Regions from separate parts of the Streptomyces sp. NBC_01515 genome, predicted to be linked through region 1. Evidence: riboswitches for the same ligand, from Rfam matches in the RefSeq annotation. Region 1 holds a riboswitch; each other region holds the start of a gene.

Region 1 (4,067 bases):
TACAGCGAGCAGACCGTCATCGCCTCCGGCTCCCGGGGCCAGGTCCGCCCGGTGTGGGCGATGCTCCACTACCACTACAACCGGCGCCTGTACCTCGACGACAAGTACATCTCCGCGATGGCCTACTCGGTCGCTCCCGAGGGCGGAGGGGGTGACTACGGCTCCACCAGCGGCGGCTACGACCAGCTCGGCTTCGGCACCCTGATGTACGCGAAGTAGCGGCCAGGCGCGTCCACGGGTTGGGCATCGGTGACCGACCCGTGGACGCCCTCTTGACCCCGGGCGACGGCGGATCGACACTCCAGTAGGGAATCCTAGTGAACAGGTAGGGAAACAATGGGGCGCCTTGAGCCGGTCACCACCAGCCGCGTGGACCGTTCGCCTCTTCTGACCTCCCGCCGTCACATCGACCTGCTGCGGGTCTGCAGCGCGCTGAACCCCCCGCGCTGAGCCCCCGTCCTCCGCTCGACGACGCTTCCGCCGCGCGTACGTCCACGCGCCCGTACCCGGGGAGTCCCATGTCCAGCACGCCTCTCGCCGCCATCCCCGCACCCCGTTCCGCCCCCGTGTTCCGGGGCCGGATCGGACGCGACGCGCGCAGCGGGCACTACGCCGTGCCGCGCCGCTACCGCCTCCATCTGTCCACCGCCTGCGCCGACGGCCTGCGCATCGCCGTCACCCACAGCCTGCTCGGCCTCGACGAGAGCTGTCCGGCCGTGTTCCTGTCCGCCGTGCCCGACTGTCCGGGTGGTGGACACTCCGCGCTGCGCCCGCTCTACGAGGCGAGCGCGCACCGCTACTCCGGACCGGCCGCCGCGCCCGTGCTCAGCGACGACTGGTCCGGCCGGATCGTCAGCACCCACGCCCCCGACATCATGCGCGACCTCGCCCGGCACTTCGGCGCGGGCGGACCCCAGTTGTACCCGTGCGGTGCCGAGTCGGAGATCGAGGCCGTCGAGCGGCTGTGCGCCGAAGGCATCGAGGACGCCGCGCAGCGCGCCGGCGCGGCCGGTGTCGAACAGGAGGAGCGCGACGCGGCGGTCGCCCGGCTGCTGGAGACCCTGGGTTCGCTGGACCGCTGGCTGGACGGCCGCGAGCACATGATCCGTGACGAACTCACCGCCGCCGACGTCGAGTTGTGGGTGTCACTGGTCCAACTCGACACCGTGCACCGCAACCACCTGGACGCCGCCGCCGTACAGCGGATCGCCGACCACCCCCACCTGTGGGCCTATGCCCGCCGTCTGGCCGCCCACCCGGCCTTCGGCACCCACCTCGACCTCGACGGCATCGCCCGCCGCCACCACGCCCACTGCCGGGGCCTGGAGGCCGCCGGCGCGGCTGTCCAGATCCTGGACTGGGAGGCCCACGCGGCGGACGAAACGGGAGCTTGCCGCAGCTGAGCGCGTTCTGTGACGTCCAGTTGATGGACGGCCATTGACATACGTTCGGACAATTGTCTTAACTTGCGACCTAGAACGGTCATGAGCGTCAGCGACAAGCCCTGGCTTGCTGACCGGCAACCCTCGCACGCGGTGGGGTGCCCCAGGTGACGACCGGACCGGATGACGTTTTCGGTAAGCGCGAGGCCCCCAGGGCCACAACAGTGATGGGTGACGGACATGTACGCAGCTCTCCGGACGGCGCCGCGCCGCCCCGCGGGCTGCGTACTGCCGTGTGTGAACCCTCTCGTCGCGGACCGTGCCGTCGATCTGCTGCGCGTCAACAGCGCACTGTGTACCGCGTGTACCGCCCCGGGCTTCGCCCGCTGTCGAGGCTGACGACTTCTCCCAGCCCTCGCGTTCCGCGTTCCTGACGAACACCGCCCGTGCGGTGTGCCGTTGTCCGCCCAGCCCCCGGTCCTGTGTGTTCCTCACCTCGTGCGACGCGTCAGCCTCGCCCGGGTGTCGCGACCCGGGGTGTCCGACTTCCGCCGGAGCCCTCCATGACTGAACCCCCGGGCACCACCGTGTCCCTGGCCGCCGCGCCGTCCGCCGACGCACCGTCAAAACCCCTGACAGCACAGCGAGTTCAGCCGCTGCGCCGGCCCGGCCGGTGGATCGTCACCCTGGTCGTGCTGGTGCTGGTCGCCCAGTTCATCCACGGACTGGTCACCAACTCCTTCTACCAGTGGGACCGCTTCGGCTACTGGTTCCTGCGCCCGACGATCCTCGACGGACTCGTCATCACCCTCGAAGTAGCCGCGCTGAGCGCCGTGTTGGGCCTTCTCGGGGGCATCCTGCTCGCCCTGGCCCGGCTCTCGAGGAGCCCGGTACTGCGCGCGGCGAGCTGGACCTATGTATGGGCCCTGCGCTCGATCCCGCTCATCGTGGTGCTGATCTTCCTCTACAACTTCAGCGCCCTGTACCAGACCCTCAGCATCGGCGTCCCCTTCGGCCCCGCCTTCTTCTCCTTCGACGAGTCGAAGCTCGCCACCGACATGGCCGTCGCCGTCGTCGGCCTCAGCCTCAACGAGGCGGCCTACGCGGCGGAAGTGGTCCGCGGCGGCATCCTCTCCGTCGACCAGGGCCAGCACGAGGCGGCCTCCGCCCTCGGCCTCCCCAAGGGCTACCAGTTCAGGAAGATCGTCTTCCCACAGGCGCTGCGCTCCATCACCCCGAACTACGTCAACCAGCTGATCGGCCTGATCAAGAGCACCTCCCTGGTCTTCTACGTCTCGCTGCTCGACCTGTTCGGCTCCGCGCAGACGATGGGCTCCACCTACCCCGGCGACATCGTGCCGCTGCTCCTGGTCGTCACCGTCTGGTACCTGATCCTCACCAGCGTCGTGTCCGTCATCCAGTTCTACGTCGAGCGGCACTACGCCCGGGGCGCCACCCGCTCCCTGCCGCCGACCCCGATCCAGAAACTCCGCACCGGTGTCACCGACCTGCGGGCCCGCATCCGCAGGGAGGCCGCCGTATGACCACCAACACCGTCGAACCGCTGGCGGACATCACACCCGCCGCCGTAGAGGTGCACGACGTCCACAAGTGGTACGGCGCCCACCGGGTGCTGGACGGCGTCGACCTGACCGTGCGGCCCGGCGAGGTCACCGTGATCCTCGGCCCGTCCGGCTCCGGCAAGTCCACGCTGCTACGGGTCATCAACCACCTGGAGAAGCCCGAGATCGGCTACGTCAGCGTCAACGGCGAGCTGATCGGAGTGCGGCAACAGGGCGGCAGGCTCAAGGAGTTGAGCGAGCGGGCCATCCTCGCGCAGCGCGGCCGGATCGGGTTCGTCTTCCAGAACTTCAACCTCTTCCCGCACCTGACCGTCCTCGACAACGTCGCCGCCGCCCCGGTCGCCACCGGCCGGCTCGGCAAGCCCGAAGCCCTCGAACTGGCTAGGGAGTTGCTCGGCCGCGTCGGGCTCGCCGAGAAGACCGGCGCCTACCCCAGGCAGCTCTCCGGCGGCCAGCAGCAGCGCGTGGCCATCGCACGCGCCCTCGCCCTGCGCCCCGGCGTCATCCTCTTCGACGAACCGACCTCCGCCCTCGACCCCGAACTCGTCGGCGAAGTCCTCGCCGTCATCAAGGACTTGGCGACCAGCGGTACCACCCTCGTCATCGTCACCCACGAGATCGGCTTCGCCCGCGAGGTCGCCGACCGGGTCGTCTTCATCGACGGCGGGAAGATCGTCGAGCAGGGCCCGCCCCACGAGGTCCTCGACAAGCCACAGCACGAACGGACCAGGGACTTCCTCAGCAAGGTCCTCTGAGCCCCACCCGCACGTCCCCCTTCAGAACCCCCGCACTTCCACCTTCAGCAGCCCTCAACACCGAGCCTAGGAACAGCCATGTCTACGCCCAGCCTTCGCAGCAGACTCACTCGCGGACTCACCGCGGGAACCGTCCTCGCCTCCCTCGCCGGCGGTCTCGCGGCCTGCGGCGGCGACAGCGACGCGGCCACCACGTCCGGCAGCGCCGCCTCCGGCACTGTCACCGTGGGGGCTCTCTCCAACGGCGCCGCCAAGGAGACGACACTCAAGGTCGCCGAAGTGAAGTCGATCAGCGCCGAGTTGCCCAAGTCCGTGGCGAAGAGCGGCACGTTGGAGATCGGCGTCGG
Region 2 (4,067 bases), 3.3 Mb from region 1:
ACGTGGACGACCTGTTCCAGCAACTCCGGGTGGTCGTCGAGGAGTTGGCGGTACGCCAGGAGTCCGCGCACGATGTTCTTGGACAGTTCGGTGCGGTCGACACGGACGATCGTCCTGCGCCCCTCGCCGATCTCCTCGCGGAGGGCCACGATCCGCTCCTCCACGTCCGGCTCGTGCGAGCGGGCGCGCAGGAAGTCGGCGTCGGCGCCGAGGCCGTGGACACCGATCAGGCTGTCACCGACGCCCCCGGTGAACTCCGTACAACAGGCCGCGAACGCGTCCGCCCAGCGGTGGGTGAGGAAGCCGAGGCGGTCCGCGCCGAGCATGCCCGTCAGCAGTTGCTCCCGGATGTCGTCCGGCAGCATCCGGAAGTAGTCCACCGGCGCCCACGGCGTGTGCGAGAAGTGGCCGATGCGCAGGTCCGGCCTCAACTCCCGCAGCATCCCCGGGACCAGGCACAGGTGGTAGTCCTGCACGATCGCGACGGCACCCTCCGCCGCCTCCTGGGCCAACGCCTCCGCGAACGCCCGGTTGTACGTCTCGTACGACGCCCACTGGCGCCGGAACTCCGCGTCGAAGACCGGCTCCAGCGGGGTCTGGTACAGCATGTGGTGGACGAACCAGAGCACGGAGTTGGCGATGCCGTTGTACGCGTCGGCGTGCACGTCCGCCGGGATGTCCAGCATCCGTACGCCGTCCTCGCCCACCCCGCGCCGTACGGCCTCGCGGTCGCCGTCGGACAGCGCCGAGCACACCCACAGCGCACCCGCGTCCGGGCCGATCGCCGACAGCCCGGACACCAGCCCGCCGCCACCCCGCCTGGCGCGCAGCGAACCGTCGTCGCCCACCTCGTACGAGACCGGGCCGCGGTTGGACGCGACGAGCACCTGAGCAGCACCGCGAGGGGGCGTGGAAGCCGTAGAAGCCGTGGAAGCCATACGCCACAACCTAGCCCGGCCCGGAAACGCTCAAACGTACGGACGGCCGTCGGCGGACTGTATGAGTCCGTATACGACCGTCCGTGAGCGCCTGTAACTGTGCGGTTATGCGACCTTGCGTGACTGGTACTCGGTGATGTCCGCCATCGGCGGCCGTTCCTCCGTGTCCACGGAGTACGTGCGCGGCTCGAAGCCGTCCGGACCCCGCTCGAACTGGGTGAGCGACGGCCGGATCAGATGCCCTCGGGCCAGCCTCAGCTGAGCCGTGCGGTAGATCTGCGCGGCCATCCGCCCCAGGGCCTGACCGTCCTGGTGGCGGTGCTTGCGCACGCCCACGTCGACCTGGGCGAGAGCGTCCAGCCCCACCAGGTGCAGCGCGTCGACGAGCATGCCCAGCTCGACGCCGTACCCGACCGGGAACGGCAGTTGCTCCAGCAGCGAGCGGCGGGCCGCGTACTCGCCGCCGAGCGGCTGCACGAAACCGGCCAGCTGCGGCCAGTGCATGTTCAGCAGCGGGCGGGCCATCAGCTCGGTGACGCGTCCGCCCTGGCCGGCCGCGCCGCCGAGCGGGCGGTCGTACATCGCCTTGACGAGGTCGACGCCGGGGTCGGTGAGCAGCGGGCCCACGATCCCGGTGACGAAGTCGGAGGAGAACTCCTTCAGGTCCGCGTCGATGAAGGCGACGATGTCGCCGCTGGTGACCAGCAGCGAGCGCCACAGCACCTCGCCCTTGCCGGGCACGGCGGGGATGCGGGGCAGGATGTCGTCCCGGTGCACGACCCGGGCGCCCGCCGCGGCGGCCACCTCGGAGGTGCGGTCGGTGGACCCGGAGTCGACGACGACGATCTCGTCGACGAGCGGGACCTGCTGCATGAGGTCGTGACGGATGATCGCGACGATGTCGCCGACCGTCGCTTCCTCGTTGAGCGCGGGCAGCACGACGGAGACCGACTGGCCCGTGCGGTGCTTCGCGGCCAGGATCTTGTGGAGCGGCCGGTCGGTCATGGACCAGGAGCGGGTGCTCAGCCAGTGCTCGACTTCTTTCAGCACGTTGCGCGGCTCCTCTGCGTTCTCTCGGCGAGAGGCGATCACCCTGTGTAGGTGATCCGTCTCGCGGTTCGGACGGCTCACTCAACTGTCCTGGCCTTCGGTTACAGTCTTGAACAACGCTGATGACCATCGCATGTCGGGGGCCGTCAACGCTCACGCAAGTGACACAACCGCATACACAACTGAACACCGCTCATCCAGAGGGGCAGAGGGATACGGCCCGTTGAAGCCCCGGCAACCCTCCAGCCGGTCTTGTCACGTTGATGTGGCGAGGCTCCCGGCTCGGGAAGGTGCCAAATCCGTCTCATGGCGAAATGCGTCGTGAGGAAGATGAGGAAAGGGCCTCGCCTCCATGGCTGCGCAGACTGTTGCAAGCACCACGAACCCCGTGAACAGCGTCGATCTCGGCCCCGCCGTCGCGCTGTCCTGCCGCGAGTGCGGCCACCGCGTCCCGCTCGGTCCGCTCTTCGCCTGCGAGGAGTGTTTCGGCCCGCTGGAGATCGCCTACGACTTCTCGGCCTACGACACCGAAGAGCTCCGCAAGCAGATCGAAGCGGGCCCCGCGAACATCTGGCGTTACGCGCCCCTGCTGCCCGTCCCCGCCGACGTGGCCGACAAGCCGAACATCAACCCCGGCTGGACCAAGCTCGTCCAGGCCGACAACCTCGCCCGCGAACTGGGCGTCGACGCGGGCAAGTTGTTCGTCAAGGACGACTCCGGCAACCCGACGCACTCCTTCAAGGACCGGGTCGTGGCGCAGGCCATCGAAGCGGCCCGCGCCTTCGACTTCACCACCCTCTCCTGCTCCTCCACCGGCAACCTCGCGGGCGCCGTCGGCGCCGCCGCCGCCCGGGCCGGCTTCCGTTCCTGCGTGTTCATCCCGCACGACCTGGAGCAGGGCAAGATCGTCATGGCCGCGATCTACGGCGGCGAGCTCGTCGGCATCGAGGGCAACTACGACGACGTGAACCGTTTCTGCTCCGAGCTGATCGGTGACCCGGCGGGCGAGGGCTGGGGGTTCGTCAACGTCAACCTCCGGCCGTACTACGCGGAGGGCTCCAAGACCCTCGCCTACGAGATCTGCGAGCAGCTCGGTTGGCAGCTTCCGGACCAGCTCGTGGTTCCCATCGCCTCCGGGTCGCAGCTCACGAAGATCGACAAGGGGCTGCAGGAGCTGATCAAGCTCGGGCTCGTCGAGGACAAGCCGTACAAGATCTTCGGGGCGCAGGCGGAAGGGTGTTCGCCGGTCTCCGTCGCCTACAAAGCGGGGCATGACGTCGTAAGGCCGCAGAAGCCGAACACGATCGCCAAGTCGCTCGCCATCGGGAACCCGGCGGACGGGCCGTATGTCCTCGACATCGCCCGGCGTACGGGTGGGGCGGTGGAGGACGTCAACGATGAGCAGGTCGTCGACGCGATCAAGTTGCTGGCGCGGACCGAGGGGATCTTTGCGGAGACCGCGGGTGGGGTGACCGTCGGTGTGGCGAAGAAGCTGATCGAGAACGGGTTGCTGGATCCCACGCTGACCACGGTGGTACTCAACACCGGGGATGGTCTGAAGACGCTGGATGCGGTTGCCGGTACCGGGCTGACCGCGACGATTCGGCCGAGCCTTGAGTCGTTCAGGGAAGCTGGGCTCGCGTCGTAGCGTCGTTGTTCGTCTGCGGGCCGGTGGGGGCTGGTCGCGCAGTTCCCCGCGCCCCTAAAAGACAAAAGCCGTACCTGACCGGAGGTCTTGAGCATGAGCGTTTCCGTCCGTATCCCCACCATCCTGCGCACGTACACCGGCGGGCAGGCCGAAGTCACCGCCGAGGGCACGACCCTCGCCGAGGTCATCAGCGATCTGGAGAAGAACCACACCGGGATCTCCGCTCGCGTCCTGGACGATGAGGGCAAGTTGCGGCGGTTCGTCAACGTGTACGTGAATGATGACGATGTGCGGTTCGAGCAGGGGCTGGAGACGGCCACTCCGGACGGGGTCGGCGTCTCGATCATTCCGGCTGTCGCCGGCGGCTGAGCGGGGGCCCGGAGGTCCCCGGAAATTACCCTCGGTAACGCCGATTACCAAGAGTTCATCGA
Region 3 (4,067 bases), 6.2 Mb from region 1:
TGGTACTTCGTCCTGCTCGTCGGTGGCGGCAACGACATCTGGGCCACGCACTTCCACCTGTCGATCAACTCGATCACCTGGGCGGTGCGTGTCGGCTTCTTCGTGGTGCCGGTGCTCGTGTTCATCGCCACCAAGCGGGTCTGCCTCGGCCTCCAGCGCCGCGACCGGGACAAGGTGCTGCACGGCCGCGAGTCGGGCGTCATCAAGCGCCTGCCGCACGGTGAGTTCGTCGAGATCCACGAGCCGCTCAGCCAGGACGCGCTGCACACGCTCACCGCGCACGAGCAGTACGAGCCGGCCGCGATCGGTGCGACCGTCGACGACAACGGCGTCGAGCGCAAGGTGAAGGGCTCCCAGAAGCTGCGCGCCAAGCTGAGCGAGGCGTACTACGGCGAGGAGTCCCAGATCCCCAAGCCCACCGTCGAGGAGTACAAGGAGATCACGAGCGGCCACGGCCACCACTGATCGCTGAGGCGTCGCCACGCCACAGTCGAAGGGCCCCGTCCGAACACCGGACGGGGCCCTTCGCCGTGCCCCGCGCTGGATAGGGTGGGGCACGTCTTGTGAAGCAGGTTTCTACGACACTCAGGAGCGGCCGTATGAGCGCTGTGACCCCCGCTGGAGGCGACACCGCGGCGGCCCGTTCCTGGCCCGAGGTACTGAACGGGCTGCTGTACGGCCAGGACCAGGACGCCGACGCGACTTTCTGGGCGATGGACCAGATCATGCGCGGCGAGGCGACGGACGCGCAGATCGCCGGGTTCGTGGTGGCGTTGCGGGCCAAGGGAGAGACCGTCGAGGAGATCACGGGTCTCGTGCGCGCGATGTACGAGCACGCGAACGTGATCGAGGTGTCGGGGAAGACGGTGGACATCGTCGGCACCGGTGGCGACGGCGCGAAGACGGTGAACATCTCCACGATGTCCTCGATCGTGATCGCCGGCACGGGCGCGAAAGTCGTCAAGCACGGCAACCGGGCCGCGTCCTCCGCGTCCGGCGCCTCCGACGTCCTGGAGCGACTCGGCGTCAACCTGGAGCTGACCCCGCGACGGGTGGCCGAGGTCGCCGAGGAGGCCGGGATCACCTTCTGCTTCGCGGTCAAGTTCCACCCCGCCCTGCGTCATGCGGGCGCCGCGCGCGGCCAGTTGGGCATCCGCACGGTGTTCAACGCGCTGGGCCCGCTGACCAACCCCGCCAAGGTGCGGGCGCAGGCGGTCGGGGTCGCGGACCCGCGGATGGCGCCCATCATCGCGGGCGTCTTCGCCGAGCGAGGGAACTCCTCCCTGGTGTTCCGCGGCGACGACGGCCTCGACGAGCTGACGACCACGTCCACCTCCCGGGTGTGGATCGTCCGCGACGGCAAGGTCACCGAGGAGTCCTTCGACCCGCGGGACGTCGGCCTCGAACTGGTCCCCGTGGAAGCCCTGCGCGGTGCCGACCCCGAGTACAACGCGGACGTGGCTCGCCGTCTCCTGGACGGCGAGACGGGCGCCGTACGGGACGCGGTACTCCTGAACTCGGCGGCGGCCCTGGTGGCGCTGGAGGCCGCTGACGGGCCGCTGGCGGACCGGATCCGGGCCGGGATGGCGAAGGCGGCCGAGTCGATCGACTCGGGCGCGGCCAAGCGGACGCTGGAGCGCTGGGCTGCCGCCAGCAACGCATAGCGGTACGGCGGTCGTCGTCCCGCGATCCGGACACGGGTTGCGGGACGACGATCACCTCGCGTAAGTTTTCTGACCAGGTCATGAGTGACAGTCATGAGGCCCCGGCCGACTGTCCGGCAACCCTCCGTCCGTGGCGGGGTGCCCCGGGTGAAGACCAGGCCGTAGGCAGCGAGGTCTGCGGCAAGCGCGGGCCCCTCGAAAGACACCAGGGGTCCTGGTCATCGAGGGAGCTCTCTGTGAGCAAGCGAATGCGATAGGGCGCGAAGCCCCCACTCCGCACATCCCCTTTCACCCTTTCCTGCGCTGGAGCCATGCCCGCTCGCGCAGTGAATTCGCCTGCCTCTTACGGGAGTTCGCCATGTCTGTCTCCACCGTTGCCGCCGCTCAGACCGTTTGTGCCCCGCTGCCCGTTCTCGGTCGGGATGTCACCGTCCCGCTCGTCACGGGCGGCGAAGTCACCTACGCGGCGCTCGACTACGCGGCCAGCGCCCCCGCCCTCCAGCGCGTCTGGGACGACGTGGCGGCCTACGCCCCGTACTACGGCAGCGTGCACCGCGGCGCCGGCTACCTCTCACAGCTCTCCACCGACCTGTTCGAGAACGCCCGCACGACGGTCGAGGAGTTCCTGGACTGCCGCCCCGACGACCAGCTGATCTTCACCCGCTCCACCACGGACTCCCTGAACCTCCTCGCCGCCGCCCTCCCGGCCGACTGCCAGGTCTTCGTCTTCGAGACCGAGCACCACGCGTCCCTGCTCCCCTGGAGGGACGCCCGGGTCACCTACCTCAACGCCCCGCGCACCCCGGCCCAGGCCGTCGAGACCCTGGATCGGGCCCTCGCCGCCCGCGACCCCCAGGGCCCGGCCCTGGTCTGCGTCACCGGCGCCTCGAACGTCACCGGCGAGCTGTGGCCGGTCCGGGAGCTGGCGGCGGCGGCGCACGCCCACGGCGCCCGCATCGTCCTGGACGCCGCCCAACTCGCCCCGCACCACCCGGTGTCCGTCCAGGACCTCGACGTCGACTGGATCGCCTTCTCCGGCCACAAGCTCTACGCGCCCTTCGGCTCGGGCGTCCTGGCAGGCCGTGCGGACTGGCTCCAGGCGGCCGACCCCTACCTCGCGGGCGGCGGGGCCAGCCGCAAGGTCGCCCGGCGCGAGGACGGGGGAGTGGACGTGGAGTGGCACGACAGCGCGGCCCGCCACGAGGCCGGCTCCCCGAACGTCATCGGCGCCTACTCCATCGCCTCGGCCTGCAAGGCGCTGACGGAGGCGGGCTTCGACACCCTGGTCGCCCGCGAGCAGCACCTGATCGAGAAGGTGCGGGCGGGCCTGGCCGAGGTCCCGGAGGTCAAGGTGCTGTCGTTGTTCGGCGACGACGCCCCCCGCGTGGGCGTGATCTCCTTCGTGGTCGACGGCTGGAACAGCTCCCACTTCGCCGCCGCCCTCTCCGCCGAGTACGGCATCGGAGTCCGCGACGGGCTCTTCTGCGCCCACCCCCTGGTCCGCACCCTCCTCGGCACCGCCCCCCAGACCCAGGGCGAATGCGGCGCCCCCGAAGCGGCCCCGGGTGAAAAGTCCCTCAACGCGATCCGCGTCAGCTTCGGCGCGGGCACCCCGGACGAGCACGTCGACCGCTTCGTAGGCGCAGTCCGTGAACTGGTGACCAAGGGCGCCAAGTGGACCTACCACACGGAGAACGGCCGCTGCGTCCCGGCGGTGTGATGTGGCGGTTGACGTAAACGGGGTGCGATGCAACGCGCCTCAAGGGCAACCCCACTAGGGGCGCGGGGAACTGCGCGACCAGCCACGACGCACGGTCAGCCGCAAATGATCCGCGCCCCCACCCCACTAGGCGCCCAACCTCACGAGTCCAACCCGATGGCGAACGCGGCCTCAAGGTCATGCTGCGAGTACGTCCGGAACGCCACGTGCGTATCCGTCCCCTCGACCCCGGGGATCTTGCTGATCCGCCCAGGAATCACCTCGGCCAGATCCTCGTGCTGCCGCACCCGAACCATCGCGATCAAGTCATACGTACCGGTGACGGAAAAGACCTCGCTCACAGATTCGAGCGCGGCGATCGACTCGGCGATCTCCGGAATCCGGTCCACGCTGGTCTTGATGAGGACGATCGCGGTGATCACGGCTGGTTCTCTCCCTCGGGGACCGTTACTGGGGCGGGCCCAACTCTAGTCGCCCGCCCGTCTCCCACCACCGCCCTTCCAAGGCCGCCCTTCGGGCCCTTCTTTTTCCTGAATCTCACCCACGCGTAGCCGAACCCCAGCGTGAAGCCCACCAGGTGGGCGAGGTACGCCACCCCCGGCCCCTGCGCCGCCTGCCCCGCCGCCAGCCACTGCAGGGCCGCCCAGAACGGCAGGACGACCCACGCGGGGAAGCGCAGCGGC
Region 4 (4,067 bases), 9.1 Mb from region 1:
CCTTCGGCGGCGGCCGTGTCAGGAACCGGCGGGGGCATCGCTCAAGGAGGCGTCCAGGCCGATGAGTTGGCCGACCAGGACACCGAACCGTACGTCGAGCCGGTCGGCCAGGCGGTCCCGTACCTCCGTCAACCCGCGGATACGGGCGTCGAGTTCGGCCAGTCGCCGGATCGCCACCTGAGGGACGACGCACGTCGCCGCGTAGGGCCCCGTGTGGACCGCCGGCACCTCCGGGCGGCCGGGCAGCGCGTCGAGGATGTCGATGAGGAGCCGCACGTCGCCGATGGTGAGGCCGGAGTCCAACAGCTCGCGGACGGCGTGGAGTCGGCGTACGTCCTCCTCCTCGTACTCCCGCTGTCCCGACGCCGTACGCCGTGCCGTGATCAGTCCGCGCTGCTCGTAGTAGCGCAGGGTTCGGGTGGTGACACCCACGGCCGCCGCCGCGTCGCCGATGCGCATTCCGTCCTCCGGGAGTCGGGTGGCCGACGACTACAACTCCACGACCACGGTGCCGATGTGGTGTCCTTCGAGCAGTTCCATCAGGGCGCGGGGTGCCTGGTCGATTCCGGACAGGCGGGTGTGCGGGACGGTGACCGAGCCCTCGCGGAGCCAACGGCCGAACGTCTCCTCGTATTCCGTCAGCGCGTCCCGGTGGCGCGCGCCGCTGATGCCGCGGAGCTGGATCCCGCGCACGATCAGCGAGTAGGTGTCGATCTCGACGGGCGCCGTGTTCTCGCCCGGGACCTGTGCGGAGAGCGCTCCGATCAGCCCCACCCGGGCACCGGGCCGGGCCAGGGCGAGCGCGGCCCGCAGCTGCTCACCGCCGACGTTGTCCACGACCGCGTCGATGCCGTCCGGGGCCGCCTTGCGCAGCTGGTCCTCGATGGGTTCGGCTCCGCGCAGCACGACCGCGTCGAAGCCCAGCGTCTCGACCAGGTAGTCGGCCTTGCGCTGCGAGCTGGTGCTGCCGATGACCCGGCCGGCTCCGCGCATCCGGGCGAACTGCCCGGCCAGGGTGCCGAGTCCGCCTGCCGCGCCGGAGACGAACACCGTGTCCCCGTCCCGTACTTCGGCGCCCCGGACCACACCGATCCAGGCCGACGGCCCCTGCGAGAGGTACGCCACGGGGTCCGGCAGAACCGTCAGGTCGACGGCCTGCACCGCGTCGGCCTCCACCACGGCGTACTCGCGGAACCCCGCCCAGTGCGACACCAGATCACCGGGGCGCGGGGTCCCGCCCTCGGGTGCCGTGACCACCTCTCCGACGGCCGGGGCCGACAGCGGCCCGCCGACCTCGAACGACGGCAGGGGCAGCCCCGCCTCCTCCCCCATCAGGGTGCGCAGTGACGCGGCGACGCCCATCAGGCGGTTGCGGACCAGCAGTTGCCCGGGTCCCGGTTCCGGGACGGGGACCTCCGCCACGGTGAAGTGGCGTGATTCGAGGGCGCCTTGGGGACGGGAGGCGAGTCGGACCTCGCGGTGCGTGGCGGGGATGTTCGACGGAGACATCTACGGGCTCCTGACGGGTGGTCGACGGCCGCACACGGTGTGCGGCGCCCACCGACGTTAAGAGTTGACGCGCACGTCAAGGTCAAGCCGGAGCGGACCGCCCGGTCGATCTCCCCTCGTCGGCCCGGACCCGCCATTGACGTACGACGACGTCGCTCCGTACGATCGCGACCGGCATCGAGTGTCAGCGTCAAGCCCTGGCTTGCTGACCGGCAACCCTCCGACGCGGTGGGGTGCTCCAGGTGAAAGCCCGGCAGGATCACCGACGATCTCTGCAAGCGCGGGGCCCTTGGCCGGGGTCGGAGACGGGGAGGACGGTCGTGCGACACAGCAGTGACCCGAGCGTCTCCGTCGCTTCCCTGACGGCCGCGACCGTCTTCTCCCGGTTCTCCCGCCGCCGCCACATCGACCTGCAGCGCTTCACCAGCTGTCTGTGTCGCGCCTGACCGCCTTGACCACGTCCGTCTGACGTCTGTCGCGGCCCGCAGGCATGTCTCCGCAGCCTCTCGCGGTCCTGTCCGTGTTCACGGACGGCATCCGCACCCGCCGCGCCCCCTTCCCGCTTGACTCCCCCAACCGCACTGCCCGTCAACGGCGTTGAGCCGACCGGAGCGGCGCGCCCACGTGCGCGGCCGTGATCCGCGGGCACCCCATGCGTAGTGACACGAGTAGGAGCACCCTCCGTGAGAGCACATCCGGACATCCGCCCCACCCGATGGGCGACCCTGACCGCCCTTCTGACCACCAGCGTCCTGCTCACCGCCTGCGGGTCCGGCGGCAGCGGCGGTTCGGACGGCGGCAGCGGCCCGGCGAAGTCCGGTGGCACCCTGACCTTCGCGGTGGGTTCCGACGCCGGCTGCGTGGATCCGCAGCAGGTGGCCAGCAACGACACCATCTACTCGGTACGCCAGATCGTGGACTCCCTCACCGACCAGGACCCCGCGACCGGCAAGATCGTGCCCTGGCTGGCGAAGAGCTGGGACATCAGCCCCGACGCGACGACGTTCACCTTCCACCTCAGATCGGGTGTCACCTTCAGCGACGGATCGAAGCTGACCGCCCAGGTGGTCAAGGACAACTTCGACGCGGTACCGGACCTCGGCGCGCTGGGGACCCTCGCCGAGGGCTATCTGAGCGGCGTCAAGAGCACCGCCGTCGTCGACCCGCTCACCGTCAAGGTGACCTTCCAGCAGCCCAACGCCCAGTTCCTGCAAGCCACTTCGACGCACTCGCTGGGCATCGAGTCCTCCGCGAGCGTGAAGAAGTCCCCGCAGCAGAAGTGCAGCCAGGGAGTGGTCGGCTCCGGGCCCTTCGTGCTCAAGCAGTACGTGCAGAACCAGTCGGTGACGCTGGCCAGGCGGACCGGGTACGCGTGGGGCTCCTCGCTGTGGCACAAGAGCGGCGAGGCCTACCTGGACAAGGTGGTCTTCAAGGTCGTACCCGAGGCGGGGGTGCGGGCCGGCAGTCTCCAGTCGGGGCAGGTGGACGCGATCAGCAGCGTCGGCAAGGCCAACGAAGCGGCGCTGAAGGGCGGCCAGGTCGCCCTTCAGCGGCGGGCCAACCCCGGCGTGGTGTTCGGCCTGGCCTTCAACAACTCGCGTCCGGCCCTGAAGGACGCGCGGGTGCGCCAGGCCATCGGGTTCGCCATCGACCGTAAGCAGATCGCCGACACCGTGTTCCCGACCGGCACCCAGCCCGCGACCAGCGTCCTGGCGCACACCACACCCGACTACGCGAACCTCTCCGCGGATCTGACGACCGACGCGGCCAAGGCGAAGTCCCTTCTGGACGCGGCCGGTTGGAAGACCGCCGGCGACGGCATCCGGACGAAGGACGGCAAGAAGCTGAGCCTGACGGTCGACTGGGTCCCCAACGCGGCCACCAACCAGCCCACGTTGGAGCTGATCCAGCAGCAACTCAAGGCCGTCGGCGTCAACCTGACGCTCAAGCAGGTCCAGATCACCCAGCTCGCCCCGACGCTGCAGTCGGGTGACTACGACACCGCGTGGGGCAACGTGACCCGGGCCGACCCGGACATCCTGCGCAGCTCCTTCTCCACCAAGCTGGCCAACTTCTACCGCGTCCCGGTGGGCCCGCTGGACACCGCGCTGACCGGCCAGGCGGCGACGACCGACACGACGAAGCGCGGGCAACTGGTCGAGCAGGCACAGCAGTTGATCGTGCGGAACGCCTACTACGCGCCGGTGGTGGAGCTCCAGTCCCAGATCGGCGTGGCGGCCAAGGTGCACGGGCTGAACTTCGACGCCTCCAGCCGGATACAGCTGCACGACACCTGGGTCGGCTGACGCATGCGCCGCTACGTGGTCAAGCGGATCGCCCAGGCCGTCGGGGTGCTGTGGGCGGCCTACACGGTGTCCTTCCTGGTCCTCGACTTCCTGCCCGGCGATCCGGTCACGGCGATGGCCGGTGCCGGAATGGACTCCGGGCAGGTCGATCCGGCCCAACTCGCCGCGCTGCGGCACGAGTACGGCTTCGACAAGCCGATCCTGGTGCAGTACGCCGACTACCTCGGCAAGGCGGTGCGCGGGGACTTCGGC

What was found. A riboswitch is a leader RNA that binds a small molecule or an ion and turns the genes downstream of it on or off. The one in region 1 is predicted to bind S-adenosylmethionine.
Region 2: linked by a shared signal. The riboswitch ahead of thrC (threonine synthase) and the one ahead of OG407_RS43145 (amino acid ABC transporter permease) in region 1 are both predicted to bind S-adenosylmethionine.
Region 3: linked by a shared signal. The riboswitch ahead of OG407_RS15735 (aminotransferase class V-fold PLP-dependent enzyme) and the one ahead of OG407_RS43145 (amino acid ABC transporter permease) in region 1 are both predicted to bind S-adenosylmethionine.
Region 4: linked by a shared signal. The riboswitch ahead of OG407_RS02665 (putative leader peptide) and the one ahead of OG407_RS43145 (amino acid ABC transporter permease) in region 1 are both predicted to bind S-adenosylmethionine.

What each region holds. Positions count from the first base shown of each region.
Region 1 is NZ_CP109416.1:9,755,693-9,759,759, forward strand. Features, by position in the region: gene OG407_RS43130 (alginate lyase family protein) at 1-219, shown strand, start outside; gene OG407_RS43135 (putative leader peptide) at 337-450, shown strand; gene OG407_RS43140 (glutathione S-transferase C-terminal domain-containing protein) at 519-1,403, shown strand; SAM riboswitch class IV at 1,481-1,590, shown strand; gene OG407_RS43145 (amino acid ABC transporter permease) at 1,946-2,926, shown strand; gene OG407_RS43150 (amino acid ABC transporter ATP-binding protein) at 2,923-3,720, shown strand; gene OG407_RS43155 (ABC transporter substrate-binding protein) at 3,799-4,067, shown strand, end outside.
Region 2 is NZ_CP109416.1:6,444,005-6,448,071, forward strand. Features, by position in the region: gene OG407_RS29155 (trehalose-6-phosphate synthase) at 1-938, opposite strand, end outside; gene OG407_RS29160 (glucosyl-3-phosphoglycerate synthase) at 1,044-1,988, opposite strand; SAM riboswitch class I at 2,179-2,325, shown strand; gene thrC (threonine synthase) at 2,341-3,636, shown strand; gene OG407_RS29170 (MoaD/ThiS family protein) at 3,730-4,005, shown strand.
Region 3 is NZ_CP109416.1:3,549,242-3,553,308, reverse strand. Features, by position in the region: gene OG407_RS15745 (cytochrome bc complex cytochrome b subunit) at 1-465, shown strand, start outside; gene trpD (anthranilate phosphoribosyltransferase) at 600-1,664, shown strand; SAM riboswitch class IV at 1,741-1,857, shown strand; gene OG407_RS15735 (aminotransferase class V-fold PLP-dependent enzyme) at 2,023-3,384, shown strand; gene OG407_RS15730 (Lrp/AsnC family transcriptional regulator) at 3,525-3,806, opposite strand; gene OG407_RS15725 (rhomboid family intramembrane serine protease) at 3,803-4,067, opposite strand, start outside.
Region 4 is NZ_CP109416.1:695,186-699,252, forward strand. Features, by position in the region: gene OG407_RS02655 (MerR family transcriptional regulator) at 19-459, opposite strand; gene OG407_RS02660 (MDR family NADP-dependent oxidoreductase) at 490-1,509, opposite strand; SAM riboswitch class IV at 1,683-1,796, shown strand; gene OG407_RS02665 (putative leader peptide) at 1,830-1,955, shown strand; gene OG407_RS02670 (ABC transporter substrate-binding protein) at 2,193-3,815, shown strand; gene OG407_RS02675 (ABC transporter permease) at 3,819-4,067, shown strand, end outside.